Regions from separate parts of the Dyella japonica A8 genome, predicted to be linked through region 2. Evidence: riboswitches for the same ligand, from Rfam matches in the RefSeq annotation. Region 2 holds a riboswitch; the other holds the start of a gene.
What was found. A riboswitch is a leader RNA that binds a small molecule or an ion and turns the genes downstream of it on or off. The one in region 2 is predicted to bind S-adenosylhomocysteine.

Region 1: another riboswitch for S-adenosylhomocysteine. It lies ahead of ahcY (adenosylhomocysteinase); the one in region 2 lies ahead of HY57_RS17050 (ATP-grasp domain-containing protein).

Annotation. Positions count from the first base shown of each region.
Region 1 is NZ_CP008884.1:1,460,335-1,475,830, reverse strand. Features, by position in the region: gene HY57_RS06090 (FAD-dependent oxidoreductase) at 1-1,160, shown strand, start outside; gene metK (methionine adenosyltransferase) at 1,416-2,615, shown strand; gene HY57_RS06080 (D-alanyl-D-alanine carboxypeptidase family protein) at 2,880-3,992, opposite strand; gene HY57_RS06075 (ATP-binding cassette domain-containing protein) at 4,392-6,263, shown strand; gene HY57_RS06070 (glutathione S-transferase family protein) at 6,298-7,266, opposite strand; gene ppc (phosphoenolpyruvate carboxylase) at 7,335-10,040, opposite strand; gene HY57_RS06060 (S9 family peptidase) at 10,764-13,265, opposite strand; S-adenosyl-L-homocysteine riboswitch at 13,517-13,604, shown strand; gene ahcY (adenosylhomocysteinase) at 13,645-15,078, shown strand; gene HY57_RS06050 (sulfite exporter TauE/SafE family protein) at 15,220-15,496, opposite strand, start outside.
Region 2 is NZ_CP008884.1:4,049,062-4,064,557, forward strand. Features, by position in the region: gene HY57_RS21720 (hypothetical protein) at 83-382, opposite strand; gene pcaD (3-oxoadipate enol-lactonase) at 409-1,215, opposite strand; gene HY57_RS17045 (LysR family transcriptional regulator) at 1,267-2,244, shown strand; S-adenosyl-L-homocysteine riboswitch at 2,463-2,538, shown strand; gene HY57_RS17050 (ATP-grasp domain-containing protein) at 2,553-3,425, shown strand; tRNA gene HY57_RS17055 (tRNA-Thr) at 3,741-3,816, opposite strand; gene ispH (4-hydroxy-3-methylbut-2-enyl diphosphate reductase) at 3,870-4,829, opposite strand; gene lspA (signal peptidase II) at 4,906-5,397, opposite strand; gene ileS (isoleucine--tRNA ligase) at 5,663-8,530, opposite strand; gene HY57_RS17075 (bifunctional riboflavin kinase/FAD synthetase) at 8,763-9,716, opposite strand; gene murJ (murein biosynthesis integral membrane protein MurJ) at 9,886-11,478, opposite strand; gene rpsT (30S ribosomal protein S20) at 11,757-12,020, shown strand; gene cgtA (Obg family GTPase CgtA) at 13,280-14,359, opposite strand; gene rpmA (50S ribosomal protein L27) at 14,530-14,787, opposite strand; gene rplU (50S ribosomal protein L21) at 14,807-15,121, opposite strand; gene HY57_RS20980 (DUF2059 domain-containing protein) at 15,219-15,496, opposite strand, start outside.

The DNA.
Region 1 (15,496 bases), 2.2 Mb from region 2:
GCGTGGCCGGACTGGTGCAAAGCGGCGGCTTCGGCAGCTTCTCGAAGAATTTCGGGAGCGCATCGGGCAACCTGCTGGAGGCGGAGGTCGTGACGGCCGACGGCAAGGTGCGGGTGGTCAATCAGCACCAAGACCCCGAGTTGTTCTGGGGTATCAAGGGCGGTGGCGGCGGCAGCCTGGGCGTGGTGACGCGACTCACCCTGCGCACGCACGATCTGCCGGATACCTTCGGCGCGGTATTCGGCGCCATCAAGGCCGACTCCGACGAGGCATATCGCGCCCTGCTCGCCTTCACCATGCGCTTCTATCGCGACGCCCTGTTCAACCCGCACTGGGGTGAACAGATCCAGTTCCGCGGCAACAACATCGTGAAGTTGTCGATGGTGTTCCAGGGCCTGAGCCAACAACAGGCCGAACAGGTCTGGACGCCCTACCTCGCCGCCGTCCGCGCCCGGCACGACTGGCACATCCAAGACGACGTGAAAGTCCTCGCCCTGCCCGCGCGCCATTTCTGGGATGCGGACTTCTTCCGCGCCCACTTCCCGGACGCTATCGTCCCCGATCGCCGCGAAGGCGCGCCACGCGAGCACATGGTCTGGGCGGGCGACGAAGGGCAGGTCGGCCAGTTCATTCACGGCTATCGCTCCGGCTGGCTGCCACAGTCACTGCTGGACGAGCGGCAACTGGACAGGTTGAGCAACGCGATGTTCGACGCCAGCCGCCGCTGGGGCTTCTCGCTGCACTTCAACAAAGGCCTGGCCGGCGCCCCGGCCGACGCCATCGCGCGGTCACGCGACACGGCCATGAACCCCGGCGCGATGGATGCCTTCGCACTCATGATCACGGGCGGCGAAAGCGACCCCGCCTTTCCCGGTATGCCGGGTGCCGAACCGAACCTGGACAAGGCGCGGAAAGACAAGGCGGCCATCGACCGTTGTGCGGACGCCCTGCTGGGCGTGGCGCCGGGCGCCGGCTCCTATGTCTCCGAAAGCGATTACTTCGAGGGCGACTGGCAGGCCTCGTTCTGGGGCGCCAACTACCCGCGGCTGGCCACCGCCAAGCGCCGCTACGACCCGGACGGCCTGTTCTTCGTGCGCCACGGCGTGGGCAGCGAAGGCTGGAGCGAGGACGGCTTCACCCGCCTGCGGCAAAACGCCTGACACCTGACGCCCCAGCCCCATCGGGCACCCCTGCGACACCCTTGGGGTATCCTGAGTGCTCGCGCCGCCGCCCCCTGGGCGGCTTTGGCGTATCCGGGATCGCCCCGGAAAACAGCCGCAAAGCCGTCCAAATGGCTGAATCGGCATGAAATCGTCATATGCCGCCCCCATGCTGAGGCTGCAAACCCGGGGTGGGCCGTGTATCATGCGCCACCCCCTTTATCTCTTTATCCGTAAGGAAGGATATAACCCGCAATGAGCAACTTCCTCTTCACCTCCGAGTCGGTCTCCGAAGGCCATCCGGACAAAGTCGCCGACCAGATCTCCGATGCCGTCCTCGATGCGATCATCGCGCAGGATCCGCGTGCGCGCGTGGCCTGCGAAACGATGGTGAAGACGGGCGTGGCCATCGTGGCCGGCGAAATCACCACCAGCGCCTGGGTCGACCTCGAAGGCCTGACCCGCAAGGTCATCACCGACATCGGTTATGACTCCTCCGACGTCGGCTTCGACGGCGAGACCTGCGGCGTGCTGAACCTGATCGGCAAGCAGTCGCCGGACATCAACCAGGGCGTGGACCGCAAGAAGCCGGAAGAACAGGGCGCTGGCGACCAGGGCCTGATGTTCGGCTACGCCACCAACGAAACCAAGGACTACATGCCGGCGGCGATCTACTACTCGCATCGCCTCGTCGAGCAGCAGGCCAAGGTCCGCAAGAAGAAGAACTCGCCGCTGCCGTGGCTGCGCCCGGACGCCAAGAGCCAGGTCACCCTGCGCTACGAGAACGGCGTGGCCACCGCCATCGACGCCGTGGTGCTGTCGACCCAGCATGACCCGAACGTCAAGCAGAAGGACCTGGTCGAGGCCGTGCGCGAGCACATCCTCAAGCCGGTGCTGCCGGCGAAGCTGCTGCACAAGGGCACCAAGTTCCACATCAACCCGACCGGCAAGTTCGTGATCGGCGGCCCGGTGGGCGACTGCGGCCTGACCGGCCGCAAGATCATCGTCGACACCTACGGCGGCTGGGCCCGTCACGGTGGTGGCGCGTTCTCGGGCAAGGATCCGTCGAAGGTGGACCGTTCGGCCGCCTACGCCGCCCGCTACGTGGCCAAGAACATCGTGGCCGCCGGCATCGCCGACCGTTGCGAAGTGCAGGTGAGCTACGCCATCGGCGTGGCCGAGCCGACCTCCATCTCGGTCACCACCTTCGGCACCGGCAAGATCGCCGACGACAAGATCGAGAAGCTGATCCGCAAGCACTTCGACCTGCGTCCGTACGGCATCATCCAGATGCTCGACCTGATCCACCCGATGTACCAGCAGACCGCGAGCTACGGCCACTTCGGCCGCACCCCGCAGGAAGTGAAGGGCCCGGATGGCAAGGTCTACTCCACGTTCTCGTGGGAGAAGACGGACAAGGCCGAGGCGCTGCGCGCCGATGCCAAGCTGAAGTAAGCCACGCTTGCTTCGATGAAAAAACGGGCCGCGCAAGCGGCCCGTTTTTTTGCGCCCGGCCAACTTGCCATGACACTCGGCCTTGCCCTGGTGGGAGCGCACCCTGTGCGCGACCGCGGAGCCACGGTGTGCACGCTCCGCTCGGCTGTCGCGCACAGGGTGCGCTCCCACAGGAAAGGGACGCGGACTCCGGATCCGATCGCGCCAACAAAAAAGGGCCGCTTGCGCGGCCCGTTTTCCATCAACCCGGCGCGTGGTCCGCGCTTACTTGTCCGGCGAAACCCGCGCGGTCGAAGCCACCTTCGTTCCCGAGCCGGCCTTGCTGCTGCGCGCCGTGCCGGGGCAGGTGGCGCCCTTCTTCTTCTTCGAGCACGACGCCGCGGCCGTGGCGACCGCTTCCGTCTTCGATGCACGGCGATGATGGCGACGCGAGCCCGCCGACGCATCCGCCACAGCGGTGGCCTTCGCCGCCACGCCGCCCTTGGTGCGGCGGCCCTTGGCGGCCGATGCCGGCGCCTCGCCCGCCTGGGCGACCAGTTCGGCCGGCGTTTCCTGGTTCTCGAAGCCGTCGTCCAGCAGGCGTGCCATCAGCCGGTCACGCGAGGCGGCGGTGCGGCCACCCATCACCACGGAGAACAGGCGGCGCCCATCCTTCACGGCGGTGGAGGCCAGGTTGAAGCCCGCGGCATTGGTGAAGCCGGTCTTCAGGCCGTCCATGCCCGGGTACTTGTCCATCAGATTGTTGTGGCCACGCACCAGCCGGCCTCGGAACATGAAGTCCTTGGTGGCGAAGTAGTGCGAGTACTGCGGGAAATCGTGGTACAGCGCCATGGCCAGCTTGCTCATGTCGCGGGCCGTGGTGGTGTCTTCCGGATCAGGCAGGCCGGAGGCGTTGGCGAAGCGGGTATTGCTCATGCCCAGCAGCTGGGCCTGGGCATTCATCATCTCGACGAAATGGCTCTCGTTGCCGCCGAGGCCTTCGGCCACCACGGTGGCAGCGTCGTTGGCCGACTTGGTGATCATGCCGAGCACACAGTCTTCGACGGTGATGGTCTGGCCGTTGCGCAGATCGAGCTTGGTCGGCGCCTTGGCCGCGGCCCAGGAGGACACGGGCAGTTCCTGGTCCATCTTGAGCGTGCCGTTCTGCACCGCCTGGAAGGCGAGGTACAGCGTCATCATCTTGGCCAGCGAGGCGGGATGATTCGGCTCGTCGGCGTTCACGGCCGTGATCACCTGGCCGTCGCCTTCGTTGATGACGATGGCAGCGTCACCGGCATGCGCGAGACTCGCAAAACCGCCTGCAACGCTCACGAGCAGTGCAAGCAGACCTTGACGCCAGGTACCCCCCCTGGCCGGCGTGTTGGACTTGATAGCCACCCCGATTCCTCGCTTCCACTGCCGCTTTATCCGGCGTTACAAACCCTGAACTGCAACGCCACCGCCACAGGCCCAGACAATACTTGAATTACATCACATAAGTCCATGTTTCCATGGACGATAAAAGCAAACGGCGCACCCAGCGCCGTCCTAACATAAATTTCACCGTGAAGGCTTTGTCTACGCGTCAAGCGAGTGTGCCTTCAAACGCTGTAGGGGAAAAGGACTTTTTTCTGAAGGTCGCCACTTTTTTGTCTGAAAAAGCAACGACCTTGCCATGCTCCCTCCACACGCTGCCGACCCGTTCACACCCCGGCATGTGACCCTATCGGCAGCCGGCCACGGTCATTGAGCACGCCCCGGCATGGGCAGGGGCGACACATCGCCTAAAATGGCCGGATGTCTCTTATCCAACTCCAGCGCGTCGACTTCAGCATCGGCGGCCCCCTCCTGCTCGAACACGTCGACCTTTCCATCGAGGTGAACGAGCGCGTGTGCATCGTCGGTCGCAACGGCGAAGGCAAATCCACCCTGATGAAGCTCATCGCCGGCGAACTGAAAGCCGACGATGGCGAAGTGCGCGTGCAGAACGGCGTCGTCGTCGCACGCATGGCACAGGAAGTACCGCAGGACACCGCCGGCAGTGTGTTCGATGTCGTGGCGCAAGGCCTGGGCGATCTCGGCCAGTTGCTCGCGCGCTATCACCACCTGCTCGCCGAAGGCGACATGGATGCGCTCGGCGACGTGCAGGCGCAGATCGAAGCGCAACACGGCTGGGATCTCGATCGCCGCGTCACCGACGTGCTGACTCGCCTCGAGCTTCCTGGCGATACCGATTTCGCCGCGCTGTCCGGCGGCATGAAGCGTCGCGTGCTGCTCGCGCAAGCGCTGGTGCGCAAGCCCGACGTGCTGCTGCTCGACGAGCCCACCAACCATCTGGACATCGAAGCCATCGGCTGGCTGGAAAACTTCCTGCGCCAGTTCGAAGGCAGCATCGTGTTCATCACCCATGACCGCAGCTTTCTCCGCGCGCTCGCCACGCGCATCGTCGAGATCGATCGCGGCCAGCTCACCGACTGGCCGGGCGACTACGACAACTACCTGCGCCGCCGCGAAGAGCGCCTGCATGCCGAAGCGCAGGCCAATGCGCTGTTCGACAAAAAGCTCGCGCAGGAAGAAGTGTGGATCCGCCAGGGCATCAAGGCCCGCCGCACACGCAACGAAGGACGCGTGCGTGCATTGAAAGCGTTGCGCGTGGAGCGCTCGCAGCGACGCGAGCTGTCCGGCAACGTGAAGATGACGCTCGCCAACGCACAGGCGTCCGGCAAGAAAGTGATCGACCTGGAACACGTGCACCAGGGTTACAGCGGCCGCGTACTGATTGGCAACCTCAGCACCGCGATCATGCGTGGCGACCGCGTCGGCATCATCGGTCCCAACGGCGCGGGCAAGAGCACGCTGCTGAAGATCATGCTCGGCGAACTCAAGCCGGAACGCGGCCATGCCGCGCTCGGTACCGGCATCCAGATCGCGTACTTTGACCAGCACCGCGTGCAGCTCAACGACCAACTCAATGCGCTGGACAACGTGGCCGAGGGCCGCGAGTACATCGAGCTCAACGGTACGCGCAAACACATCATCGGCTACCTGCAGGATTTCCTGTTCTCGCCGGAACGCGCACGCGCGCCCATCACGCGGCTGTCCGGCGGCGAGCGCAACCGCCTGCTGCTGGCCAAGCTGTTCGCGCAGCCGTCCAACCTGCTGGTGATGGACGAACCGACCAACGACCTCGACGTGGAAACACTCGAACTTCTCGAGGAATTGCTCACCGAATACCAGGGCACACTGCTGCTGGTATCGCACGACCGCGAATTCCTCGACAACGTGGTGTCGAGCACGCTGGTGCTCGAGGGCGACGGCAAGATCGGCGAATACGTCGGCGGCTACACCGACTGGCTACGACAGCGCCCCACGCTCACCGCAGCCACCGCCAAGCCCGCGGAAGCGAAGGTTGCCGCCACCGCTGCGGCGACACCCGCCACGACGGAGGCCAAGCGCAAACTCAGCTACAAGGACGCGCGCGAACTTGAACAACTGCCAGCACGTATCGAGGCACTGGAAGCGGACATTGCCACGCGTACCGAGGCGATGAACGATCCCTCGTTCTACCAGCAGGACAGCGGCGCCATCGTCAAGGCCAATGAAGCGCTCGCGCAGGTTCAGGCTGAACTCGAGCGCGCCTACGAGCGCTGGAGCGAGCTGGACGGCTGAGGAAGGGGACGCCGGGTGGCGTCCCGGATCGAGTTCACGTCGACACGGCCTGGAGATGCGGCGCCATGACATACGGCATGGCCCGTACGCCGCTAAACCAGCGCAAGCGCAGATAGCCCGGCCATGCCTTCATCAGGCTCAACGAATTGACCGGATGTTGATCATTCACGGCGGCACGCAGCGGTTCATCGCGAACCGCTGGCTCCGGAGAAATCGACGTCAGCCAGCTCACCCGCCCCAACATGCGCCCGCTCCGCTGGCGCTGCGCGGCGATCAGTTCTTCATAAAGCAAAGGCCGGTCTCGGCCGTGCGATCGAAATAAGCGGTCTTGCCAGGCAAACAGCCCCTGCAAGCGCGGGTGGTGACTGAAATGCGGCACGATGCGCAGCGGCCGCAGCAACGAGGCCAGCGTGATATCCGCGGCGGTGAATCGATGCCCCAACAAGAAAGGCATGCGCTTCAGCCGTTCGTCCAGCGACAGCAGCAATGACTCCAGCTGTTCGTAGAGGCGATCCTGGCGATTGCGATCGAAGCGAAACCGCCGGATCAGCATCATGCCGAGCACGGGAGCGGCGAGGTTGCGCCAGCCGCGCCGCGTGAACAACCCGCGGCATACCTCCGGCATGAACAGGCGTGCCAGTACCTGCGGGCACTCCATGATGAGTTGCGTATAACCGAGCCGTCGCGCGAACAGGCCGAGCGTGGAATCCAGCCGAAGCATCCATTGCCACGCCTCTTCGCGTTCAGCGGGATCCTCGGAAAGCAGCGGCCGCTCAGGATAGGTCTCATCCAGATAGCGGATGATGGGCGAGGAATCGCTGATCGCCGTGCCGGTGTCCGTATCATGGATCAGGGGCACCGTCTGCGCGCAGGAGAAGCGGCGCATCTCTTCCTTCTTGTAGGCCACAACATCAATGGCCTTCCATGGCAGCCCCTTGTAGTCCAGCGCCCAGCGCACCTTTTCCACGTAGTGCGACCATCGCAACTGATATAGCTCGATCATCCCTGCGGCTCCCTGGCTGGATGTTCCATCCATGGGGACCCGCAGGGGATCATTCAATCCTGCGATGCTCAACCCGTGTTCTGCAGCCCCTGCGACACACCATTCACGCAGGCCACCAGCGCCGTGAGCAAGGCCTCGTCGCCTTCCCCGCCCTCGCGCCAGCGCCGGAGCAGATCCACCTGCAGCAGGCTCATCGGGTCGACATAGGGGTTGCGCAAGTCAATCGACGTCGCCAGCCGTGGCTCGTTCTGCAGCAGGCTGTCGTTCTGCTTCAGGCGCATCAGCCAGTGGCGCGTGCGCTCGAACTCATCGCGAATGAGCCCGAAGAACGGTTCGTGCAGCGGGCCCGCCAGTGTCGAGAATGCTTCGGCGATACCCAGGTCGCACTTGGCCAGCACCATCGACACGTCGTCGAGCATATTGGCGAAAAATGGCCAGTCATACGCCATTTCCGACATGGCGGCCTCGCCGTATTCACTCACGCCGAATTCGAGCGCGGTACCCAGCCCGTACCAACCGGGCAGGATCGAGCGGCACTGCGTCCACGCGAATACCCAGGGGATCGCGCGCAGATCCTGCACACCCCGCATACTGCGCCGGCGCGACGGACGGGAACCCAGGGTCATGCGCTCGATCACGTCGATGGGCGTGGCGGAACGGAAGTAGTCGACAAAGCCCTCGCGGTCGACGAAGGCCCGGTAATGCTCGCGGCTGCGCGCGGACAAGCGGCTCATGCGATCGCGCCACAGGTCCTCGCGCGGCTCGTGCATGCGGGGCCGCAATGAGGCGCGCAGCACCGCGCCCACCGTCTGCTCGAGATTGCGCAAGGCAAGCGCTCGGATGCCGTACTTGCGATGGATCACTTCACCTTGCTCGGTGACGCGCAATACGCCGGCCACCGAACCGCGCGGCGAAGACAAGAGCGCTGGCGTGATGCGCGCGCCGCCGCGACTGGCCGAACCGCCGCGGCCATGGAAGAACGACAGCCGGACACCGGCCTCCGCCGCCACTTCCAGCAATTCCACCTGCGCACGCTGAAGGCCCCAGCGCGAGGCCAGCGTGCCGCCGTCCTTGCCGCTGTCCGAATAGCCGAGCATCACCCACTGACGGTTGCCGCGCGACGCGAGGTGGTCCCGATAGACCGGATCGTCCAGCAAGGCGCGCAGCGTCGCGGGGGCGTTGGCCAGGTCATCCACGGTCTCGAATAGCGGCGCCACATCGAGCGGAACGCGGCCGTTTTCGACAAGCCCGCCGTAACGCGCCAGCGCGAGCACCGCGAGCACGTCCGCCGCCGATCGCGCCATGCTGATGATGTAGAGGCCCAGCGAGGACGTACCGTAGCGTCCGCGCGCCTCGCCCATCGTGGCGAACACGTCATGCAGCGAGGCGGCGGTGGCATCACCGCTGTCCTGCAACGCGTCCTGCCCGCCAGCATAGGCACGCAACCGTGCGGCACGCTCCGCCGGGCTGCGCGACACCCATTCGGCGTCCCCCAGCAGCTGTGACAGCGCGTCGTCATGCACACGCGAATCCTGCCGCACGTCCAGCCGCGCCAGGTGGAAGCCGAACGTGCGCACGCGCCAGATCAGGCGGCGCACGGCATAGGCACCGGCGTGCAGGCCCCGGTGGTCGATCAGGCTGACCGCGACCAGATGCAGGTCCTCGAGCAACTCGTCGACCGAGGTATAGCCTTCCGGATGATCGTCATCGTGCGTTGCCTCCAGCCGCGCGCCGATGATGGTGAGCAGGCTGCGGTACGGCATGTCGGCATGGCGCGGACGCACCTTGGCCGCCGCTTCGGGAAAGCGCACGCGATAGTCGAACAGGCGGTTGGCCAGCGCGCTGCCGATGGGAACACGGTCCTCGGTCTGGCTGAGCAGGCGGGCAAGGCCGGCGATGTCCTCGATGTAATGCTCCAGCACGTGGGCGCGCTGCGTGGACAAGCTGGCCGCAATGGTGGCGGCGCCGACGTTGGGGTTGCCATCCATGTCGCCGCCAACCCATGTGGCAAAGCTCAGCAGGCGCGGGATGGGTACGGCCACGCCGTAGACCGTCTGCAGTGCGTCAGCCAGCGATTCGTAGAGCGCCGGGACAATGCGATAGATCGGATTGGCGAGATAGAAGCCGACGTGGTGGTGCTCGTCCTGCACGGTGGGGCTCACGGCGGACGCCTCGGCCGTCTGCCAGCCCGCGCTGAGCGCCATGAAGATGCGGTCGTCGTCTTCCTTGCGCTCTTGCGGCGTGCGCGTGGGGTCGAAGTTGTCGACCAGCGCCCGCACGATGGACTGTTCTTTTTCCAGCAGCGAGCGGCGCACGGCTTCGGTCGGATGCGCCGTGAAAACTGGTTCCACCTGTAACCGTTCCAGCCATTCGATCAACTCGCCCGCTTCCACGCCCTGCGCCTTCAGACGCGTAAGCACGTCCAGCAGGGATTCGGGCTGCGGCGCGCCGCCCTCGCGCTGGTAGTCGCGGCGACGACGGATGCGATGGATGCGTTCGGCGATATTCACCGCCTGGAAATAGGTGGCGAAGGCGCGCGCCAGCGACTCGGCCTTGTCCGTATCCAGACCGGTGAGGAGGCCGCCAAGTACGTCCAGCGGCGCGTTTTCCACGCGGCGTTCGATGGCGGCAGTGCGGATACGCTCGACTTCGTCGAGGAAAGCAGGGGAAATCTGCTCGGCCAGCATATGCCCGACCAGGGTGCCGAGGCGGCGGACGTCTTCGCGCAAGGGCGCGTCATGCGGAGCGAACTCAGGACTGCGGTGCTGGTTCATCGATGCCACGGTGCGGATGTCTGGACGTCCAAGACTACCCCAAGCGGAGCGGATTTGTGCAGCGCGGCAAAAAGAATCGACCGAGGTCCGTTGCCTTAGCCAACGAGGCCCAACCTCCCGCCACGTGCGACCGCCTCACCTACCCCGTCATTCCGGCGAGGGCCGGAAACTAGAGCCAGAGGATCTGGTTTTCGCAAACCCGACCAAAGACCGAGGCCCTGGATTCCGGCCTGCGCCGGAATGACGAGCGTGGGCGTGGCGCAAGGTCGAGAAGGCGCGCAAGAAAGATGGATGACGCTGTCCGTTGCCATCAACGACCGTAGGCACCTCCAGGCACTTGCCGCACGCCCCCCTATAACCGTCATTCCGGCGCAGGCCGGAATCCAGAGCGACAGGATCTGGTTTTCGCGAACCCGACCAAAGACCGAGGCCCTGGATTCCGGCCTGCGCCGGAATGACGAGTGTGGGGCTGGCGCAAGGTCGAGAAGGCGCGCAAGAAAGATGGATGACGCTGGCCGTTGCCATCAACGACCGTAGGCACCTCCAGGCACTTGCCGCACGCCCCCCCCTATAGCCGTCATTCCGGCGAAGGCCGGAATCCAGAGCCACAGGATCTGGTTTTCGCGAACCCGACCAAAGACCGGGGCCCTGGATTCCGGCCTGCGCCGGAATGACGAGCATGGGCGCTGCGCAGGGCTGCGCAGCGCCGCTCAGCGGCCTTCATCAAGGCGAAGCGCTTTGCTTCTCCACTGTCCCAGGCTTCGCCTGCTTCATATACGTCTCCAGCCAGCTATTCATCTCCGCCAGCATCTGCATGATCGATTCACGCGCGCGATAGGCATGCGCTTCGTTCGGCAGCAGCACCAGCCGCGCGGTGCCACCCAGGCCCTTGATGGCGGCGTACATACGCTCGCTCTGGATCGGGAAGGTGCCGGAGTTGTTGTCCTGCTCACCATGGATCATCAGCAACGCGTCCTTGATGTCACCCGCGTAATTGAATGGCGACATGGCGTTGTACACGTCCATCGCCTGCCAGTAGTTGCGCTCTTCCGACTGGAAACCGAAGGGCGTCAGCGTGCGGTTGTAGGCGCCGCTGCGCGCGATGCCGGCCTTGAACAGGCGCGTGTGCGCGAGCAGGTTGGCGGTCATGAACGCACCGTAGGAGTGGCCACCCACCGCGATGCGGTTGCGATCGGCCACGCCACGGCGCACGACCTCATCCACCGCCGCCTCCGCGCTGGCGACCAGCTGCGGGATATAGGTGTCGTTGGGTTCCTTGCTGCCCTCGCCCACGATCGGCACGGCGAAGTTGTCCAGCACGGTGTAGCCCATGGTGAGGAAGGCCTGCGGGCCCCAGTAACTGATGCGGTTGAAGCGGTACGGGGAATCCCTGACCTGGCCCGCTGCATCGGCGGATTTGAACTCGGCCGGGTACGCCCACATCAGCATCGGGCGCGGGCCATCCTTCTTCGGATCGTAGTGGGGCGGCAGATACAGCGTGGCGGTAAGTTCCACGCCATCCTTGCGCTTGTAGCGGATCTGCTCCTTCTTCACGTCCTTCAGTTGCGGCAGCGGATTGGGGAAATGAGTGAGCTCGCGCAGCTTGCCGTTGCCGGCGAGGTCACGCACGTAGAAGTTGGTGGGCTCGGTGGGCGATTCGCGCGAGATCAGTGCGCGCGTGCCTTCCACGTCCAGCAGCACCTGCGGGTCTTCGAAGTACGGCGCCTGCGACTGGAACAGCCGTGTGCTCTGGCCGGAGGCAAGGTTGACCCGGTCGATGAACGGCCGGTCGCCTTCGGGCGATGCGCCCTGGCCGAGGCGATAGATGCTCTGTCCGTCCGCGGTGACGACGAGCCGCGACTCGCCATGCTCGTCCAGCATCGTCGCTGGCTTGCCGGGGTCGCGGTAGCGGTCTTCGGAGGAGCCTTCGCGCACGAGCACCGGTGCCTGCACGGGCTGGTCGGGCGCCACGCGCCATTCCTTCACGTGGCGCGTCTTCCACCAGAATTCATTCACCAGCGCGAGGCTGCCATTGGCCCAGTAAGCGCCGGCGTAGCGGCTGCCCAGCTTGGCCAGCGTCACCGGAGCGCGGTCGAACGGTGCTGCCTGCATCTGCACGATGTCACGGATGTCCGCCTGCCGCGCGGGATCACCGCCATCCTGCGCCTCGGCCCACACCAGCGTGGCCGGTGCATCGGTGCGCCAGTCGATGTCGCGCACACCGGTGGGTACGGCGTCGTTGCCCGTGGGCAGACCCTCCACCAGCGGTAGATGCGCAATCTCCTTCACCAGCTTGCCGTCGCGGTCCAGCACCTCGATGCGCTGCGGGAAGCTGTCCACCGGCACCAGATAGGAGAACGGGCGCTCCACGCGCTGGCGCAGCAGGTAGCGGCCATCGGGCGACGGCGCCATCGACAGCGTCAGCGCCGGCTCGCCGAGCGTGGTGACCTTGCCATCGAGGTCCACCAGCGCCGACTGCGAGCGGAGGTAGTGCTCGAAGAGCTTCGCGTCGTTCTCGTCGTGCAGCATGTCCTGATAGGTACGGATGGCCTTCACGCCGCCACCTGCCTGCGTCTGCTGCGTGTCCGGACCGGTCGGGATGATGCTGGCGATCGGCGCCGCGCCCTGCCCCTGCGGCTGCAACTGCACGAGCAGCTGCTTGCCGTCGGGCATCCAGCGATAGCCACGACCGGCCACGGTGTTCAGCGGCAACGCGATCAGGCGATGCGCGGAACGTGCCGCCACGTCCACGATCCACAACTCGTTGGTGCCGGCGCGCGCATCGACCTGGTTGAAGGCGAGGTAGCGTTGGTCGGGCGACCATGACGAGGTGGCGATGGACAGCGGCTGCGGCAGGCCCTGCAGGCGAATCTCCTTGCCAGTGGCCACATCCATCAGCCACAGGTCCGTGCCGAACACGAAGCGGCTCTGCGCATAGGTGCGCGGATTGATGCGCAGGCCGGCGAGCTTCAGCTCCGGCTGCGCGACCACATCGATGCCCGGCAGTGCCGGCGTCTGGGTCAGCGCGAGCAGGTCGCGATGTGGGCTGATCGAGAGCTGTGGCGGACGCGGGGCATCCACCAGGGCCTGCAGCGGCGCAGGCGGCGTGAGATAGCCGGAGGCAGGCGCGCTGACAGGTGCCTTGGGCGCCTGATCGGCCAGGACTTGCGGAGAAACGGTCAGCAGCAGGCCGACCAGTGCGAAGCATCGGAGCGACATATCCATGTGAGGGGACCCCTGTGTCGTAATACTTTGCGACATTAACCCTTCCAAGCCCGGCCTGACCCCGCCATCAGTCATGGGTCGAACTGAACTACCCCAGGGCCGGGAGCCTGTTCAAAATCTCGCGTCAACGTTCGTTTTCCTCACCGTCATTCCGGCGAAGGCCGGAATGACGACGGATGGCAAGAATGGAGATGTTGAACAGGCTCCGACAGGCCACGAAACCATCATCCGAGAACGCTATACTTCAAAATCCCGTCGAGGGGCGCTGCGACCGCGGCTTCGTGCACCACGAACCCGGCCAGGCTCGACGGATTTCATTTGTAACGGCGCCCGGCCAACGATGCGACTTTCTCGGTCGCAACAACCGGAGCTAAGCCACATGAACGCAGTCACCAAGGATTCCGCCTCGCAGGATTTCAAGGTCCGCGACATCTCCCTCGCCGACCTGGGCCGCCGCCGCATCCGCATGGCGGAAGAGGAAATGCCGGGCCTGATGCAGATCCGCGCCCGCTACTCCAAGGAAAAGCCGCTGAAGGGCGTGCGCCTTTCCGGCTCCCTGCATTGCACCAAGGAAACGGCCGTGCTGGCCGAGACCCTGCGCGAGCTGGGCGCTTCGGTGCGCTGGGCCTCGTGCAACATTTTCTCCACCCAGGACGACGTCGCCGCTGCGCTGGCGGCCGGTGGCCTGCCGGTGTTCGCCTGGAAGGGCGAGACGCTGGAGGAATACTGGCAGTGCACGCTCGACATGCTGACCCACCCGGGTGAGCTCGGCCCGCAGCTGATCGTGGACGATGGTGGCGACGCCACCCTGTTCATTCACAAGGGCGTGGAGCTGGAAGACGGCAGCGACTGGGTCAACACCCCGAGCGGCAACCACGAAGAGCAGGTCATCAAGGATCTGGTCAAGCGCACCGAAGCCGAGCGTCCGGGCTGGTTCAAGAAGATCGCCGCCGAATGGAAGGGCGTCTCGGAAGAGACCACCACCGGCGTGCATCGCCTGTACCAGCTCGCCGAAGCCGGCAAGCTGCTGGTGCCGGCCATCAACGTCAACGACTCGGTGACCAAGTCGAAGTTCGACAACCTGTACGGCTGCCGCGAGTCGCTGGCCGACGGCATCAAGCGTGCGACCGACCTGATGGTCGCCGGCAAGGTGGCCGTGGTGTGCGGCTACGGTGACGTGGGCAAGGGTTGCGCCCACTCGCTCAAGGGCTTCGGCGCCCGCGTGATCGTGACCGAGATCGACCCGATCAACGCGCTGCAGGCCGCGATGGAAGGCTTCCAGGTCACCACCATCGAAGACACCTTGGGCATCGGCGACATCTACGTCACCACCACCGGCAACAAGGACATCATCACGCTGGAGCACATGGCGGCGATGAAGAACAACGCGCTGGTGTGCAACATCGGCCACTTCGACAACGAGATCCAGATGGATCGCCTGAACGCTGCCAAGGATGTGTCGCGCGAGACCATCAAGCCGCAGGTGGACCGCTACACCTTCGCCAAGAGCGGCCACAGCATCTACATGCTGGCCGAAGGCCGCCTGGTGAACCTGGGCTGCGCCCATGGCCACCCGAGCTTCGTGATGTCCAACAGCTTCTCCAACCAGACGCTGGCCCAGCTCGACCTGTGGGCGAACAAGGACTTCTACGACAAGACCGTCTACCGCTTGCCGAAGAAGCTGGACGAGGAAGTGGCCCGCCTGCACCTGGAGCAGATCGGCGTGAAGCTGACCAAGCTCACCCCCGAACAGGCTGCCTACATCGGCGTGCCGGTGGATGGCCCGTACAAGCCGGATCACTACCGCTACTGATCGCACCTTCGGGTGAATCGAAAAGGCCGCCGCAAGGCGGCCTTTTTTATGGTCGGGTTTTATGGTCGGGTCGGTCGCGCACGAGTGCGCTCTTACAGAGAGGCCCGCCCCATGGAGGAGCGCACTCGTGTGCGACCCGCCTCACCGAGCCACCGGCCCACACCCCAACCATCCCATCAGCCCATGCAACGACGGCACCTGCATCAACCACGGCGCCGCCATCGTGATTACACCAGCGACCAGCACAAACGCCGCCGCACCCTGTCTTGCCCCGGTGCGCTGCATCCAGCGCCCTACGCGCGCACCCGACCACGTGAGCGGGACCATCACCACCCAGGTGCCCATGCCGAAGACCGCCAGGATGAGCGCCCCTTTTGCCGCGCTCGCCTGCAGCCAGGCCGCTGCCAGCATCGTGGCG
Region 2 (15,496 bases):
GCTTTAAAGTCGACAAACGGTAGGTTATTTCTGACAGACGGTAGAACCGGTGCACTCACCCACGCATCATTCGTGAGCTGAATCACGCTTCCATCGCCAGGCAAGTGAGGGCAAAAGCGGACGAAACGGCGTTTAATGGACGAAGAGCCGTTCCGTCCTGGACGACGATGCAGCCGCCTGACGGGGTGTGGAGCGGCGCCATAATCGACACGAAAGAAATAGCGCATAACTTTCGTTTATCTGACTTTTGTCGCAGATGCGACTGACTTCGCAATATATTGCCGTCGCCATGTTCACCGCTCAGCGCATCGACCATGCCGGCGGCGGGTTCGATCGGAGCGCCGCGGGTTTGTCCTGAGGCCAACGCCCCGGCAGCGCCCATCCCGAACCCGGCTTTGCTCCTGTCCTTCAGGCTGCCTTCTCTTCGAGCAGGAAATCCAGAACCGTGCGCGTATACAGATCCGGATGCTCCACGTTGGGCAGGTGGACGGCCGGCATCGTCACCAGGCGCGCGCCCGGCACGGTCGATGCGATGAACTCCCCATGGCTGGCCAGCGTGACGGTATCGTCCCTGCCCGCAATCACCAGCGTGGGACGGTTGATCAGCGCAATGGTCCGGCGCATGTCGGTGTCGCGCACGGCGGCGTAGGAGCCGGCCAAACCCTGGGGCGCGGTGGAAAGCAGCATGTCGCGGAACGGTTCGACATCAGGGTGGTTTGCTTCGAGCATGGGCGCCGGGAACCAGTTGGCCAGGAACGCCTCCGCGACAGCGGCCATGTCAGGTGATGTCTTCAGCGCGGCGATGCGTGCATCGAACTCGCTGGGAGGCCCCAGCCGGGCCGACGTGTTGCTGAGGATGAGTTGATCGATGCGTTCCGGCGCATGGATGCCCAGCCACTGCCCCACCAGGCCGCCCAGCGACAAGCCAAGGAAATGCGCCCGCTCGATGCCGAGCGCATCCAGCAGCTCGATCACGTCGCGACCCAGCCGGTCCATCGAATAGGCGCCCGCCGGGGCATCCGACTGGCCGTGGCCGCGGGCGTCATAGCGCAGCACGCGAAAATGCGGGGTCAGCGCGGCTATCTGGCCATCCCACATATGCAGCGTCGTGGCGATGGAGTTTGAAAGGACGAGCACGGGCTTGTCGTCCGTGCCGTCAAGACGGTAGGCCAGGCGATAGCCGTCGCCGGTGGTGATGAAAGTGGTGTCGTTCATGGCGCTTCGCTCCTTGGGTGGGGTCCGGGCCGGTGCCCGGTTCGGATGGAGATGCTAAGCGCCGCCCTTTCAGGTAAAAATTACAAAGTTTTGAAAAACTCTGTAGGTATTTCAGACATGAGCGCCTTCACCCTGCACGACCTCCAGTGCTTCGATGCCGTGGTCAAGGAAGGCGGCTTCCAGGCCGCCGCCGAGGTAATGAACCGCTCGCACCCGGCGGTGTTCGCCGCCGTTGCCAAGCTGGAGCGGCAGCTTGGGCTTGAGCTGCTGGAGCGCGGCGGTTACCGCGTGCAACTCACGGCGGCAGGCCAGTCCTTTCATCGCCGCGCGCAAGCGCTATTGCGCGAACTGGAAAGCCTGCACGCCCACACCGCACAACTGGCCATGGGGGCGGAGAGCGAATTGCGGGTCGTGATTGGCGACCTGTGCCCAGTGCCGCAGACGCTGCGCCTCCTGAGCCGCTTTTTTTCACAGCACCCCAGCACCCGGCTGCATCTGCATTTCGAAGCCGTCACCGGCCCATGGGAGCGACTCTTCAACGACGAGGCGGACCTGATCTTCCACCGCGTGGACAAGCACGATGCACGCACCGAATGGGTGGACCTATGCCCGGTGCCGATGATTCCGGTAGCCGCACCGGGCTTCCTGCCGTTTCGTGCCAGTCGCTCGATACGCCGCGAACAGCTGCGCGAACTCACGCAATGCATCATGCGCGACACAGCGCAAAGCCCGGAGTCACGCAGTTACTTTGTGATGGAAGGCGCGCCGCAGTGCACGGTCGCGGACCAGCTCATGAAGAAGGAAGTCATCCTGCAGGGCATGGCCTGGGGGCACCTGCCCCGCTTCCTGATCGAGCAGGAACTGCGCGATGGCAGCCTGATATCCCTCGCGGGCCGGTATCTCAGTGGCGCCGTGGAGGAGTTGGTGGTGGCCCGCCGTCATGACCGGCCACACGGGCCGGTGGCGAACCAGCTGTGGCAGCTTGTCCAGGAGCACGCGGCGCAATGGCGAACCACGCCGTCGCACTGATCGTTCCATGAGGCGCCCGCCGATGCGGGCGATCCCGCCACTGCGTGGTGGATACGGACACGGAAGCGCCGACGATGGACAGGCACTGTCTCGCGCCTAACGGATTGCCCTTCCGCATGGAGAAACCACATTGACGGAGCGCTGCCGGCTCAGTGAGACTAGCCGCGCTTCGTCATCCGATGCCCAACCAACGCGCACAGCCTCGCTGTCGCGCAGTCGGAACCGAGGGGTGCTGCGACGGACTTGGTCCGCCACGCTCGGTTCCGATCCATCAAACAAGGGCGCCCTCCATTGATGGAGGATTTGCCATGCCCCACCCTGTTACTCATCGTCTTGCCATCGCCACATCCTCGATGATTCCGGACATCCATCCGGATGACGCCCACCTGGCGACGTCGTTGCAACGCCTTGGCATCGAGACCGTCGCCTGCGTCTGGAACGATCCTCGCGTGGACTGGACGCGCTATGACGCCGTGCTTATGCGCTCGACCTGGGATTATTTCAAGCACTACGCCGCCTTCAGCGCATGGCTGGAAAAGCTGCCCGTTCCGACCATCAACCACAAGGCGCTGCTGCGCTGGAACAGCGACAAGCGCTACCTCCCGGAACTGGCCGCGCAAGGCATCGACATCATTCCCACCAGCATCGTGTCGGGGACACATTTGCGACAAAGGCTCGCCGGGATGAGCGGCCAGGAGATCGTGGTAAAGCCGACGATCAGCGGCACGGCCTGGCATACCGCGCGCGGCAAGGTGGGTGATGCGGCGTTTGATCAGGCCATCGCACAACTGCCGATGGCGTTCGAGTATCTGGTGCAGCCGTTCGTGCCTGAAGTCGTCAGCGATGGCGAGTTGTCCCTGCTGTTTTTCGACGGTGAATTCAGCCACGCCGTGATCAAGCGGCCTGCTGCTGGCGATTACCGGGTGCAGTCCGAATTCGGCGGCACCGCCCAGCGCGTGGACCCCGATGCCGCTCTTATCGCCAGCGCGAAACGCGCCCTCACCGCCGTGGCTGCACTCGGCCATGCCAACGTGGCCTACGCGCGCGTGGACGGCGTAATGTCCCAGGGGCAGTTCCTGTTGATGGAACTGGAGATGATCGAGCCCTTCCTTCACCTCAGCGACCGGCCGGAAGCAGCGGAGCGTTTCGCAGGTAATCTGCGGAAGCGCCTGACGACGTAGCGCCGCCAATAGCCCTCGCCATGCCCAAGCTCGTCATTCCGGCGCAGGCCGGAATGACGGATCGGGAACACGAGGGACTTGTTGGTGACTCTTCGCTCGTCGCGCGAGCACTCCCCGGAAAAGCTCCAGAACCGAGGATCATCAAGGGCATTATTTGAATGCGTGCCCGGGATCAAAACCAGGCCTTTCCGGCCACCGTGATAGCTCCAGCTAGGGAAGCCCAGCAGAGTGCAGCTTCATTGAACTGGTACCACGCGCAGCGAGGAAAAACAAAAAGGCCTGCGGGGCTGAAGCCACGCAAGCCTTTGATTTTGCTGGTGCCGGAAACAGGAGTCGAACCTGCGACCTACGCATTACGAATGCGCCGCTCTACCAACTGAGCTATTCCGGCGAAGAACCGCCAATTCTACGGAGCGAAACGAAACGGCGCAAGACGTGGAGCGCTCAAAGGCTGGCGGAGACGCCACCGACCAGACGCAGCTCCTTGGGCAGCGCGAAGGTGATGGTTTCCGGCTCGCCGTCGAGCTCGCGCACGGCACCCGCGCCCCACGACTGCAGGCGCGCGATGACGTCGCGCACCAGCTTTTCCGGTGCCGAGGCGCCCGCGGTGAGGCCGATGCGGGTGACGCCGTCGAGCCAGCTGCGCTCGATGTGCTCGGCACCGTCGATAAGGAAGGAGCGCACGCCCTCTTTCTCCGCCAGCTCGCGCAGACGGTTGGAGTTGGAGCTGTTCACCGAGCCGACCACCAGCATCAAGTCCACGGAGGCGGCGAGGCGACGCACGGCGTCCTGGCGGTTCTGCGTGGCGTAGCAGATGTCGTCCTTGCGCGGGCCTTCGATGTCGGTGAACGTGCTGCGCAACGCCTCGATAATCGCCTTGGTGTCGTCCACCGACAACGTGGTCTGGGTGACGTAAGACAGCTCGTGCGGAAACTTGGGCTTCAGCGCGGCGACGTCTTCCACGGATTCGACCAGCAGGATCTCGCCCTTGTTGGCGGGGTTCCACTGGCCCATGGTGCCTTCCACTTCCGGGTGGCCTTCGTGGCCGATGAGCACGACGCTGCGGCCGGTGCGCCCCAGGCGCGCCACTTCCATATGCACCTTGGTCACGAGCGGACAGGTGGCGTCGAACACTTTCAGGCCACGCTGGTCGGCCTCCTCGCGCACGGCCTTGGACACGCCGTGGGCGCTGAAGATCACCGTGGCGCCGTCGGGCACTTCGTGCAGTTCTTCCACGAACACGGCGCCGTCGTTGCGCAGCTTGTCGACCACGTAGCGGTTGTGCACCACTTCGTGGCGCACGTAGATGGGAGCGCCGTAGGATTCGAGCGCGCGCTCGACGATGGCGATGGCACGGTCCACGCCGGCGCAAAAGCCACGGGGATTGGCGAGCAGAATGTCCACGGAAGCTCCGGATCGATCGGGCGGCTGACAGATCCGGATTATCGCACGGCCGGTGAGGCCGTACGTGATGGCGCGTTCAGGCCTTGGATTTGCCCTGGAACAGGCCGAAAACCACCAACGCCACGGCCCCCACGGTAATCCCACAGTCGGCGAAATTGAACACCGGGTAGTTCCACTCGCGGAAATAGACGTGGATGAAATCGGTGACCTGCGAGGCGTGCAGGCGGTCGATCAGGTTGCCCAGCGCACCGCCTACGATCAGGCTCACCGGCAGGGCCGTCTTCCAGTCGCCGCGCGGCGTGCGCGATAGCCAAGACACCAGGACACCGCTGATCACCACCGCCAGCAGCACGAAGAACCAGCGCTGCCAGCCATCGCCGGCGGCGAGGAAGCTGAAGGCGGCGCCCTTGTTGAAGGCCAGGGTCCAGTTGAGGAAACCGGGGATCACCGGGTGCGGCGTGCCCGCGGGCTGCAGCGCGGCAAGCGCCCACCACTTGCTCAGCTGGTCGAGCACGATGACGACGGCGGAGAGCAGGAGCCAGTTGAGGGCGTTGGGTTTGGGTTTCATGGGGAATCTGTGTGTCGTGTCAGGTTCGCGCCAATCTCATCAGTGCGCAAACCAAATCATTGCCAAGGCTCAACCTACCCTCGTCATCCCCGCGAAGGCGGGGATCCAGTGACTTCGTCAGCCGCAGCGTTCTGAAGGCGCTGGATGACCAGCCATTCGGCTGTTGAAAGACACCTCCCGCCTTCGCGGGGATGACGGTCAGGAGGCGTGTCCGAGAAGTGAAGTGTTTCTCTTCGCTCGCCTACTCAGGCGAAAAAAGCCTTGCTCAGAACCAGCGCCTATCCTCACCCGGACCATCCACATTGCTGATGCAGCGATCGCACAGCTCCGGGTGGTTCGCATGTGTGCCGACGTCGTCGCGACGGTGCCAGCAGCGCACGCACTTGGCGGCGTCACTGACAGTGGCCGACACCCACACGTCCGCGCCTTCCAGCTCCGTCAGCACCGCATCCGCCGGCTGGCCACCGGCCAGGTCCAGGCGAACATCCGACGTGATGAAGAAGAAGCGCAGTTCAGACGCCGTCGGCTGGTAACGCGCGACGATGGCCGGATCGGCATGGATCGCCAGCTTGGCTTCCAGAGAAGCGCCGATCTGCTCGCCCTTGCGCATGCCTTCGAGCACGCGCGAGGCGGTGTCGCGGATCGCCAGCAGGTCGGCCCAGTAGCGGCGCTGCTCCGGCGAGCCCTGGGTGGAGGACAGGCCGTCGTACCAGGTTTCGAACAGCACGCTTTCGCTGCGCTCGCCCGGAAGGTGCTGCCAGATTTCCTCGGCGGTGAAGGTGAGCACCGGCGCCAACCAGCGCACCAGCGCCTCGGCGATGCGGTACATCGCGCTCTGCGCGCTGCGGCGACCGTGGCTTTCGGTCGGCATCGTGTAGAGGCGGTCCTTGGTGATGTCCAGATACAACGCGCCCAGCTCGTTGGTGCAGTAGTTCTGCACGCGCTGCACGATCTCCGGGAAGTCGTAACGATCGTACGCCGCCATCACGGCCTGCTGCGTGTCGTACGCCTGCTGCACGGCCCACTGGTCCAGCAACAGGCTCTGCTCCACCGGCACCAGGTGCTTGGCGGGGTCGAAACCGTCGAGGTTGCCGAGCAGGAAGCGTGCGGTGTTGCGGATGCGGCGATACGTATCCGATACGCGCTTGAGGATCTCGTCCGACAGCGACATCTCGTTGCGGTAGTCGGTCGAGCAGATCCACAGGCGCAGGATGTCCGCGCCCAGGTTCTTCATGATGTCCTGCGGCTCGATGCCGTTGCCCAGCGACTTGGACATCTTGCGGCCCTGCGCATCCACGGTGAAGCCGTGGGTGAGCACGTCGTTGTACGGCGCCTTGGCGAACATGGCCGACGAGGTGAGCAAGGAGGACTGGAACCAGCCGCGATGCTGGTCCGAGCCTTCCAGATACATCACGTGGTAGCTGGACGCCTTGCCCTGCTGCAGTTCGGGACGCTGGCCCACCACGGCGAAGTGGCTGACGCCGGAGTCGAACCACACGTCGAGCACATCCAGGACCTTTTCATAGTCCTTGGCCTGGTCGCCCAGCAGCTCGGCCGCGTCGAGCGCATACCACGCATCGATGCCGCCCTGCTCCACGCGCTTGGCGACCTGCTCCAGCAGCGCAACGGAATCGGGATGCGGTTCCTGCGTACCCTTGTGGATGAACAGCGCGATCGGCACACCCCAGGTGCGCTGGCGCGAGATGCACCAGTCGGGACGGTCGCCGACCATGCCGGCGATGCGTTCCTCACCCCAGGACGGCACCCAGCGCACGTGCTTGATCGCGTCGAGTGCGGTGTTGCACAGGCCTTCCTTCTCCATGGAGATGAACCACTGCGGCGTGGTGCGGAAGATCACCGGCGTCTTGTGGCGCCAGCAATGCGGGTAGCTGTGCTCGATCTTGGCGAAGGCCAGCAGCACGCCACGACGGCGCAGCAGCTCGACGATCTCGTCGTTGGCCTTCCACAGGTGCTTGCCGGCGATGACGGTGCCGTCGAGCGCGACCGGCGTGTCGGCGCGGTAGGTGCCGCGCGCTTCGGTGTAGTTGAGCGTCTCGATGCCGTATTTGCGCGAGACGACAAAGTCTTCCACGCCGTGGTCGGGCGAGGTATGCACGGCGCCGGTACCGTCTTCGGCGGACACGTGGTCACCGATCAGCACGGGCACTTCGCGCGCGTAGAACGGATGCTTGAGCAGCACGCCTTCCAGCGACTGGCCGGCAACGTGGCCGAGCACCTTCGCCTCACCGTCGATGCCGTAGCGATGCGCGACCTTCTCCACGAGTGCACTGGCAACGACCAGCAGCACACGGTGGCCGTCACGCGACGGGCCTTCGATCAGCGCGTATTCGAGTTCACCGCCCAGCGACACGGCCTGGCTTTCCGGCAGCGTCCACGGCGTGGTGGTCCAGATCGGGATGGCGACGATGGCGTCGCCCGCGTCCACGCCGAACGTCTGCGCGAGCGCCTTGGCATCGACGGCGTCATAGGCGACGTCAACGGCCGGCGACACCTTGTCGGCGTATTCGATCTCGGCCTCTGCCAGTGCGGAGCCGCAATCGAAGCACCAGTACACCGGCTTGGCGCCGCGCACCACATGGCCGTTGCCGACGATCTTCGCCAGCGCGCGCACCATGTCGGCTTCGTACTTGAAGTCCATCGTGCGGTACGGGTTTTCCCAGTCACCCAGCACGCCCAGGCGCTTGAAGTCCGTGCGCTGCAGGTCGATCTGCTGCTGCGCGTACTCGCGGCACTTCTGTCGGAAGGCAGCGGCGTCGAGCTTGTCGCCCACGCGGCCGAACTTCTTCTCCACCGCCACTTCGATCGGCAGGCCGTGGCAATCCCAGCCCGGCACGTAGGGCGCGCGGAAACCGGCCAGCAGGCGCGACTTCACCACCACGTCCTTGAGCACCTTGTTCACCGCATGACCGAGGTGAATCGCACCGTTGGCGTACGGCGGGCCGTCGTGCAGCACGAACACCTTGTCGCGGTTGGCCGCGCGTTCCTGGATCTGCGCATAGCGGCCCACCTGCTGCCAGTCGGCCAGCCACTTGGGCTCGCGCTTGGGCAGGTCGCCGCGCATCGGGAATTCCGTCTGCGGCAGGTTGATGGTGTTCTTGTAATCCTGGGTCATTGCCTGGGGATGCTCTGATGGTTTACTGGATGTCGAGACAGTGCGTGCCTGCACTTTCTCGACTCGCCAAATTCGGCACCTGTCCGAACCTGGCTCCGTAGAGGAAGCACTACCGTGCTTGCTCTACGAGCAGGTCATCCCTGGCCTGCTCCGGCAGGCTGCTTTCGACAGCTTGCCGGGGTGTCGCCGGGATGACGGGGCGAAAGCGCCAACGTTACCGGATTTGGGCCGGTTACGCCTCGCTGAGACGCGGGTTCATGCCCAGCAATTCACGGGCCTGCCGGGCGTCTTTGGCCATCTGGACGGTCAAATCGTCCAGGTTGTCGAATTTCTGCTCATCGCGGAGCTTGGCCACGAACTCCACCGCCATGCGCTGGCCGTAGAGATCGCCCTCGAAGTCGAACAGATGGACCTCCAGCAGCGGCTCCGGCACCTCGTTCACCGTAGGCCGCACGCCCAGGCTGGCCACGCCCGGCCAGCTGCATTCGCTCTCGCCCAGGCCCACGCGCACGGCGAAAATGCCATGGACCGGGCTGGTGCGGTCGCGCAGGTGGATATTGGCCGTGGGATAGCCCAGCTGGCGCCCCAGTTGCTTGCCGTATTCCACCTTGCCGTCGATCACGAACGGGCGGCCCAGCAAGGGCGCCGCGCCGGAAAACTCACCTGCCGAGAGCAGCATGCGCACCCGCGTCGCCGAAACACGCGCGCCGTCCAGCAACACCGAGGGCATGGTGCGGGCGGTGAAGCCGAAACCCGGCCCGACCCGCTCCAGCATCGCCACGTCGCCGCTGCGCTTGTGGCCGAAGCGGAAATCCGCGCCGACCCAGACCTCGCGGGCGTTGAGCCGGTCCACCAGCACCTGGCGCACGAATTCATCCGCTGACATGGATGTGAGGGCGCGATTGAAGCGCAGCAAGAGCACCTGCTCCATGCCCGCGGCATCAAAACCGCGCAGCTTCTCGCGGACACTGGAAAGCCGGGGCACGGGCTCGGGCGAAAAGAAAGCCCGCGGCAGCGGCTCGAAGCTGACCACGATGGGGGTAAGGCCAAGCGCATCGGCGCGCTCGCGCACCTCCGCCAACAGAGCCTGGTGACCGCGATGCAGGCCATCAAACGCGCCGACGGCCACCACGCTGCCGCCGGGCGCCAGAGTGGAACCGGCGACATCCCTGGAAAGTCTCATCATCGGGCGAGTATAGCGGCTGGGGCCGCATTGCCGATGCCCCATGCCCGGCACATTCCCTCACCGTCATCCCTGCGAAAGCAGGGATCCAGTGACTTCCCCGGGCGTCGCAAAAAGGCGCTGGATCCCTGCTTTCGCAGGGATGACGAACTTAAGGACTGAGGAAAATACGTTACACGCCACGCAGTTCGCGCAAACGGAAGCCGGCTGCAAACAGCGTCACGACATAGGCGCCGCCGCCTGCGACCACCAGCACAGCCAGACGCCACACGCGCGTCCATTTGTCCGCATCGGTCCAGTCCGGCCACAGATGCATGCCCGCCATCAGCACCGCCACCATCACCGCGCAGGACAACACCAGGCGCAGCATGTGCCGTGCCCAGCCCGGCTGGCGCTGGTACACGCCCGCCCGGCGCAGCCAATGCCACAACAGGCCCAGGTTGATGTAGCTGGCGATGGCGCTGGCCATGCCCAGCGCCATGTGCAGGCCCGGCACGGCGGCGATGCCGTCCAGCCACGGCAGCTGGCGCTGTTCCGGCGTCGCCCACAGCACGTACAGCAGGGCCACGAAGATCACGTTCATCACCATGTTTGCCACCAGCGACGCCACACCGGCACGCACCGGTGTCTTGGTGTCCTGGCGCGAGTAGAACGCCGGCAGCGCCACCTTCACCAGCGCGAACGCCGGCAGGCCGAAGCTCAGCGCGGTGATGGACAGCGTGGCCATGCGCGTATCGAACGGGGTGAACTGGCCATGCTGGAACAAGGTGGCCACCAGCGGCCGCGCCAGCAGCATCAGCGCGAACATGGCCGGTACGGCGATCAGCAGCGTGGTGCGCAGGCCCCAGTCCAGCGCCTTGGAGAAACCTTCCTTGTCGGTGGTCACGTGATGGCGCGACAGCGACGGCAGGATCACCGTGCCCAGCGCGACGCCGAACAAGCCCAGCGGCAGTTCGAGGAAGCGGTCGGCCTGCGACAGCCAGCTCTGCGAGCCCGTCATCAGGTAGGCCGCGATCACCGTGTCCAGCAACAGGTTGATCTGCGCGATGGAAGAGCCAAACAGCGTCGGCACCATCAGCGTCAGGATGCGGCGCACATCCGGATGGCTCCAGCCCCAGCGCGGCAGCGTGAGCAGGTCCAGCCCACGCAGTGAGGGCAGCTGGAACAGCAGTTGCAGCAGGCCCGCCAGCAGGATCGCCCAACCCATCGCCATGATCGGCGGGTGCACGAACTTCGACAGCCACAGCGCGCCGCCAATCATGCACAGGTTGAGGATCACCGGCGTGAGCGCCGGCAGCGCGAACTTGTGGAAGCTGTTGAGCGCACCGCCGCACAGCGCAGTCAGCGACACAAACAGCAGGAACGGAAACGTCAGGCGCAGCAGCTGCGCGGTGAGCGCGAACTTCTCCGGCGTATCGGCCGCGCCCTGCGAGAACAGCGCCGCCACCTGCGGGGCAAAGATGACGCCCAACGCGGTGATGACCAGCAGCACCCCGCCCAGCGTGCCGGACACGCGGGACATCAGCTGCTTGAGATCCTCATGGGGGCGCTTCTCCTTCACTTCGGTGAAGACCGGCACGAAGGCGGTGGAGAACGACCCCTCCGCAAACAGCCGGCGCATAAAGTTGGGGATACGGAAGGCCACCCAGAAGGCGTCGGTGGCCGCGTTGGCGCCGAAGGTGGCATTGATCGACATGTCCCGGACCAGACCGAGTACGCGCGAAATCATGGTCATGCTGCTGAAGGACAGCAGCCCACGGAACATGCTGGGAGACTTCATGCCTCTTGTCGTGCCTTTGCTGGTGAGACGCGCCTAGCCCCTCTGCCCTGGCGCCGAAAGGTGCGTAGTGTGACAGCCCAGGGTGGCAAGATGACAGCGCGGACGTGGCATAATCCGGTCCTTCGGTTCACCTTTGGCCGCCATTTCGGCGGCACAGCGCCCTTCCAGGCGCCTTGGCAACGCTAAGCTGTTGACGCTGCGGCCCATTGCCCGCATAATTGCCAGTCTTTTTCCAACCCAGCAATTCATTTCGGAGTTCTACCTTGGCCAACATCAAGTCCGCGAAGAAGCGCGCGCGCCAGTCCGAGCAGCGCCGCCTGCGCAACGTCAGCGCCCGTTCCATGGTGCGCACCGCCCTCAAGAAGGTCGTCAAGGCCATCGAGGCCAAGGACAAGGCAGCCGCCGTTGAGGCCTTTGCCGCTGCGCAGCCGGTCATGGACCGCTACGCCGCCCGTGGCCTGATCCACAAGAACAAGGCTGCTCGCCATAAGAGCCGCCTCAACGCGAAGATCCGCGAGCTGGCGTAAGCCGGCTCCGCGTACTGAATCTCGGGTTGGCGAAAAAGCCGGCGGAAGCCGGCTTTTTTGTGTTTGGGAAAAGCGGGCTGGCGGAAGCCGGCTTTTTTGTGCTTTGGGAAAAGCGGGCCGGCGGAAGCCGGCTTTTTTTTGTGTTTGGGAAAAAGGGGCCGACTGAAGCCGGTTTTCTTTTTGGGCCTTTGGGCCCGTTTTGGCGATACGGCGACCTGGCCGCCTGCGCGGCCGGCATTCCGACCTCCTGCCGGCGACGCGAAGCTAGTCCCGTGGGAAGGCCGGGGCACTTTTCATTGCTTGCCCACGCACGCGCAGGAACGCGTGCGAACGGCGAAGCCGGCCCGTAGGGCGGAGGGCAGGATGCCCGGAGTAAAGATCCCACGGGGACTAGCTTCGCGTCGAAAGTAACCAAAAGAAACGGCACCCCGGAATCGGCGCCTTCCGGGCCTGCAGCCCTCTAGGTGCGCGGGCGGGTTGCGGGGTTTTCGACGGGGCATCCTGCCCTGACGCCAAACTGGCTCGCATCCCTGCGAGCCACCCTTCGGGCTATTCCTCCACCCGCCCACCGCGTCATGCGGGGACCCGGTGGGTCAAAAGCCAAAAGCCAAAGCTAAAAGCTAAAAGCTAAAAGCCGAAGCAAGAACCCGAGCCGTTAGCGGAACATCCCAAAGTGGCGAGTCCCTTGTGGGAGCGCACCCTGTGCGCGACTGGGGCGTCTCGTAGTCACCGCTCCGTTAGGTTGTCGCGCACAGGGTGCGCTCCCACAGAAAAGAGAAAAGCGGGCGATCGTGCGGGTTCCATCAACGCCGAAGCGAAGCGGGGCGCCGCTTTAAGTCCTCATCGCCAAGGCGCGTTGCGAAAAGCCTGGAAGTACCCGCTGTGTAGCGGCGGAGGTTGCCAAGCAACAACCTGCCTCAAGCGTTCGGGCTTATCCCCACGACATGCTGCCAGCTCTGGCTCTCTAGGCCATTTTCTTTGGGTTACTTTTCTTTTGGGCCAGCAAAAGAAAAGTGACTCGGCCTTCGGCAGAAGGTCGAAACGCCCGCTGCGTAAGCGGCCCGATCGCGGTATCGCACGAGGCGACGACCGACCACGACAGAAACTGGATCCCGGCCTGCGCCGGGATGACGGCTTTTATGAAGTCATGAGGTAAGGTTGACTCCTCACCCCAACCCTTCCCTAAGGGGGGAGCGGGAGAGAACAAAAAAGCGGCCATTCGGCCGCTTTTTCTGTATTGAGGCAACAAAGCGCCACGCTTACTCAGCGTGCCCCTCCCCCCTCAATCGCACATCCCCCGGCAACATCTCGGTGCGCTCTTCGTGCGCCATCTGCTGCTCGGAAAGGAACTGCCACACCTGCTGGCACACCGGCATGGTGTTCTCGCGCGCAATCGCGGAAACCAGGAACCACGGCTCCTTCCAGCCCAGCCGCTGCACGACATCTTCGGCCACCGCCTTGCGCTCGTCCTCCGGCAACACGTCGGCCTTGTTCATCACCAGCCAACGCGGACGCTGAAGCAACTCGGGATCGAACTTCTCCAGCTCCTGCTCGATGGCATGCACCTGCTCCACCGGATCCGCGCCGTCAATCGGGGCGATATCGACCACGTGCAGCAGCAGGCGCGTGCGCGACACGTGGCGCAGGAACTGGATGCCCAGACCAGCACCGTCCGCCGCGCCCTCGATCAGGCCAGGAATGTCGGCAATGACGAAGCTCTGGTCCGTGCCCAGGCTCACCACACCCAGGTTCGGGTGCAGCGTGGTGAACGGATAGTCGGCCACGCGCGGGGTCGCAGCGGACACGGCGCGGATGAAGGTGGACTTGCCCGCATTGGGGAAGCCCAGCAAACCCACGTCCGCCAGCAGCTTAAGTTCCAGCTTCAGCTCGCGCACGTCACCGGGCGTACCCGGCGTCGACTTGCGCGGGGCACGGTTCACCGAGCTCTTGAAATGGATGTTGCCCAGGCCACCCTTGCCACCCTGCGCCACCAGCAGGCGCTGGCCATGCTGGGTGAGGTCGCCAATGGTTTCGTCGGTGTCGACGTTGGTGACCACGGTGCCCACCGGCACGCGGATGAAGGTGTCTTCGCCGCCCTTGCCGTACATCTGGCTGCCCATGCCGTTCTGGCCGCGCTCGGCCTTGAACGAGCGCTGGTGGCGGAAGTCGATCAGGGTGTTGAGGCCTTCGTCGGCCACCAGCCACACCGAGCCGCCGCTGCCGCCATCGCCGCCGTCGGGGCCGCCGAAGGGGATGAATTTTTCGCGACGGAAGCTGATGCATCCGTTGCCGCCGTCACCGGCGTGGACCTTGATGATGGCTTCGTCGACGAATTTCATAGGAATAGGGAATAGAAAATGGTGAATGGAGAATAGTAAAAGCAAGGGTGCGGGAAGCATGAAGGGAACGACCGGTCCGGCCTATTCCCGATTCTCCATTCCCTATTCCCTGCCTTCCAAAACACAAAAGCCCCGCCGAAGCGGGGCCTTCGCTGCAGCATCGCTGGGTATTAACCCTTGACGACGCTGACGAACTTGCGGTTGTTCTCGCCGCGCGTCTTGAACTCGACGGTGCCGTCGACCAGCGCAAACAGCGTGTGGTCACGACCCAGGCCCACGCCGGTACCGGCATGGAACTTGGTGCCGCGCTGACGCACGATGATGTTGCCGGCCTCGATGGCCTGGCCGCCGTACACCTTCACGCCGAGATACTTCGGGTTGGAGTCGCGACCGTTGCGGGACGAACCTACGCCTTTTTTATGTGCCATGACTATCTACTCCGGCTGATCAGGCGTTGATGCCCGTGATCTCGACTTCGGTGAAATGCTGACGATGTCCCTGCTGCTTCTTGTGGTGCTTGCGGCGGCGGAACTTGATGATGCGGACCTTGTCGGCACGACCATGCTTGCGCACGGTGGCGCTGACGGTGGCACCGGCCACGGTCGGGGCACCGACGGTGATCGACTCACCGGCACCGACCAGCAGAACCTGGTCGAAGGTGAAGGCTGCGCCTTCTTCGGCGTTCAACAGTTCCACGCGCAGGACGTCGCCCTGCTGAACGCGGTACTGCTTGCCGCCGGTCTTGATGACTGCATAACTCATGGGAATTTCCCTTCTGTCGTTATTCTCTTGGGCTCGCCGGCCCTAAATGGACACCGGCGAACTCGGGAGTATAGCGGGCCTGAAGGGCGCTGGTCAATTACTGACCACTCTGCCCGCTGGTGGCGGCCGCGGGCTTGGTGACCTTCTTGGCCGGCGCGGCCTTGGTATCGGTCTTGGCGGGCGTCTTGGCCGCCGGCTTGGCCGTGGTCTTCTTCGGCGCCGCCTTGGTCGCGGTCTTCTTGGCCGGCGCCTTGCCGTGCGAAGCCGCGTGCGTGGTGGCCTTTGCCGCCGGCTTGGCTTCTTCCTCGTCGGATCCGGCGTCGGCGGCCTTGAGGGCGGCCGCGCCCGCCACGGCGGCTTCCGGGGCCGACGAAG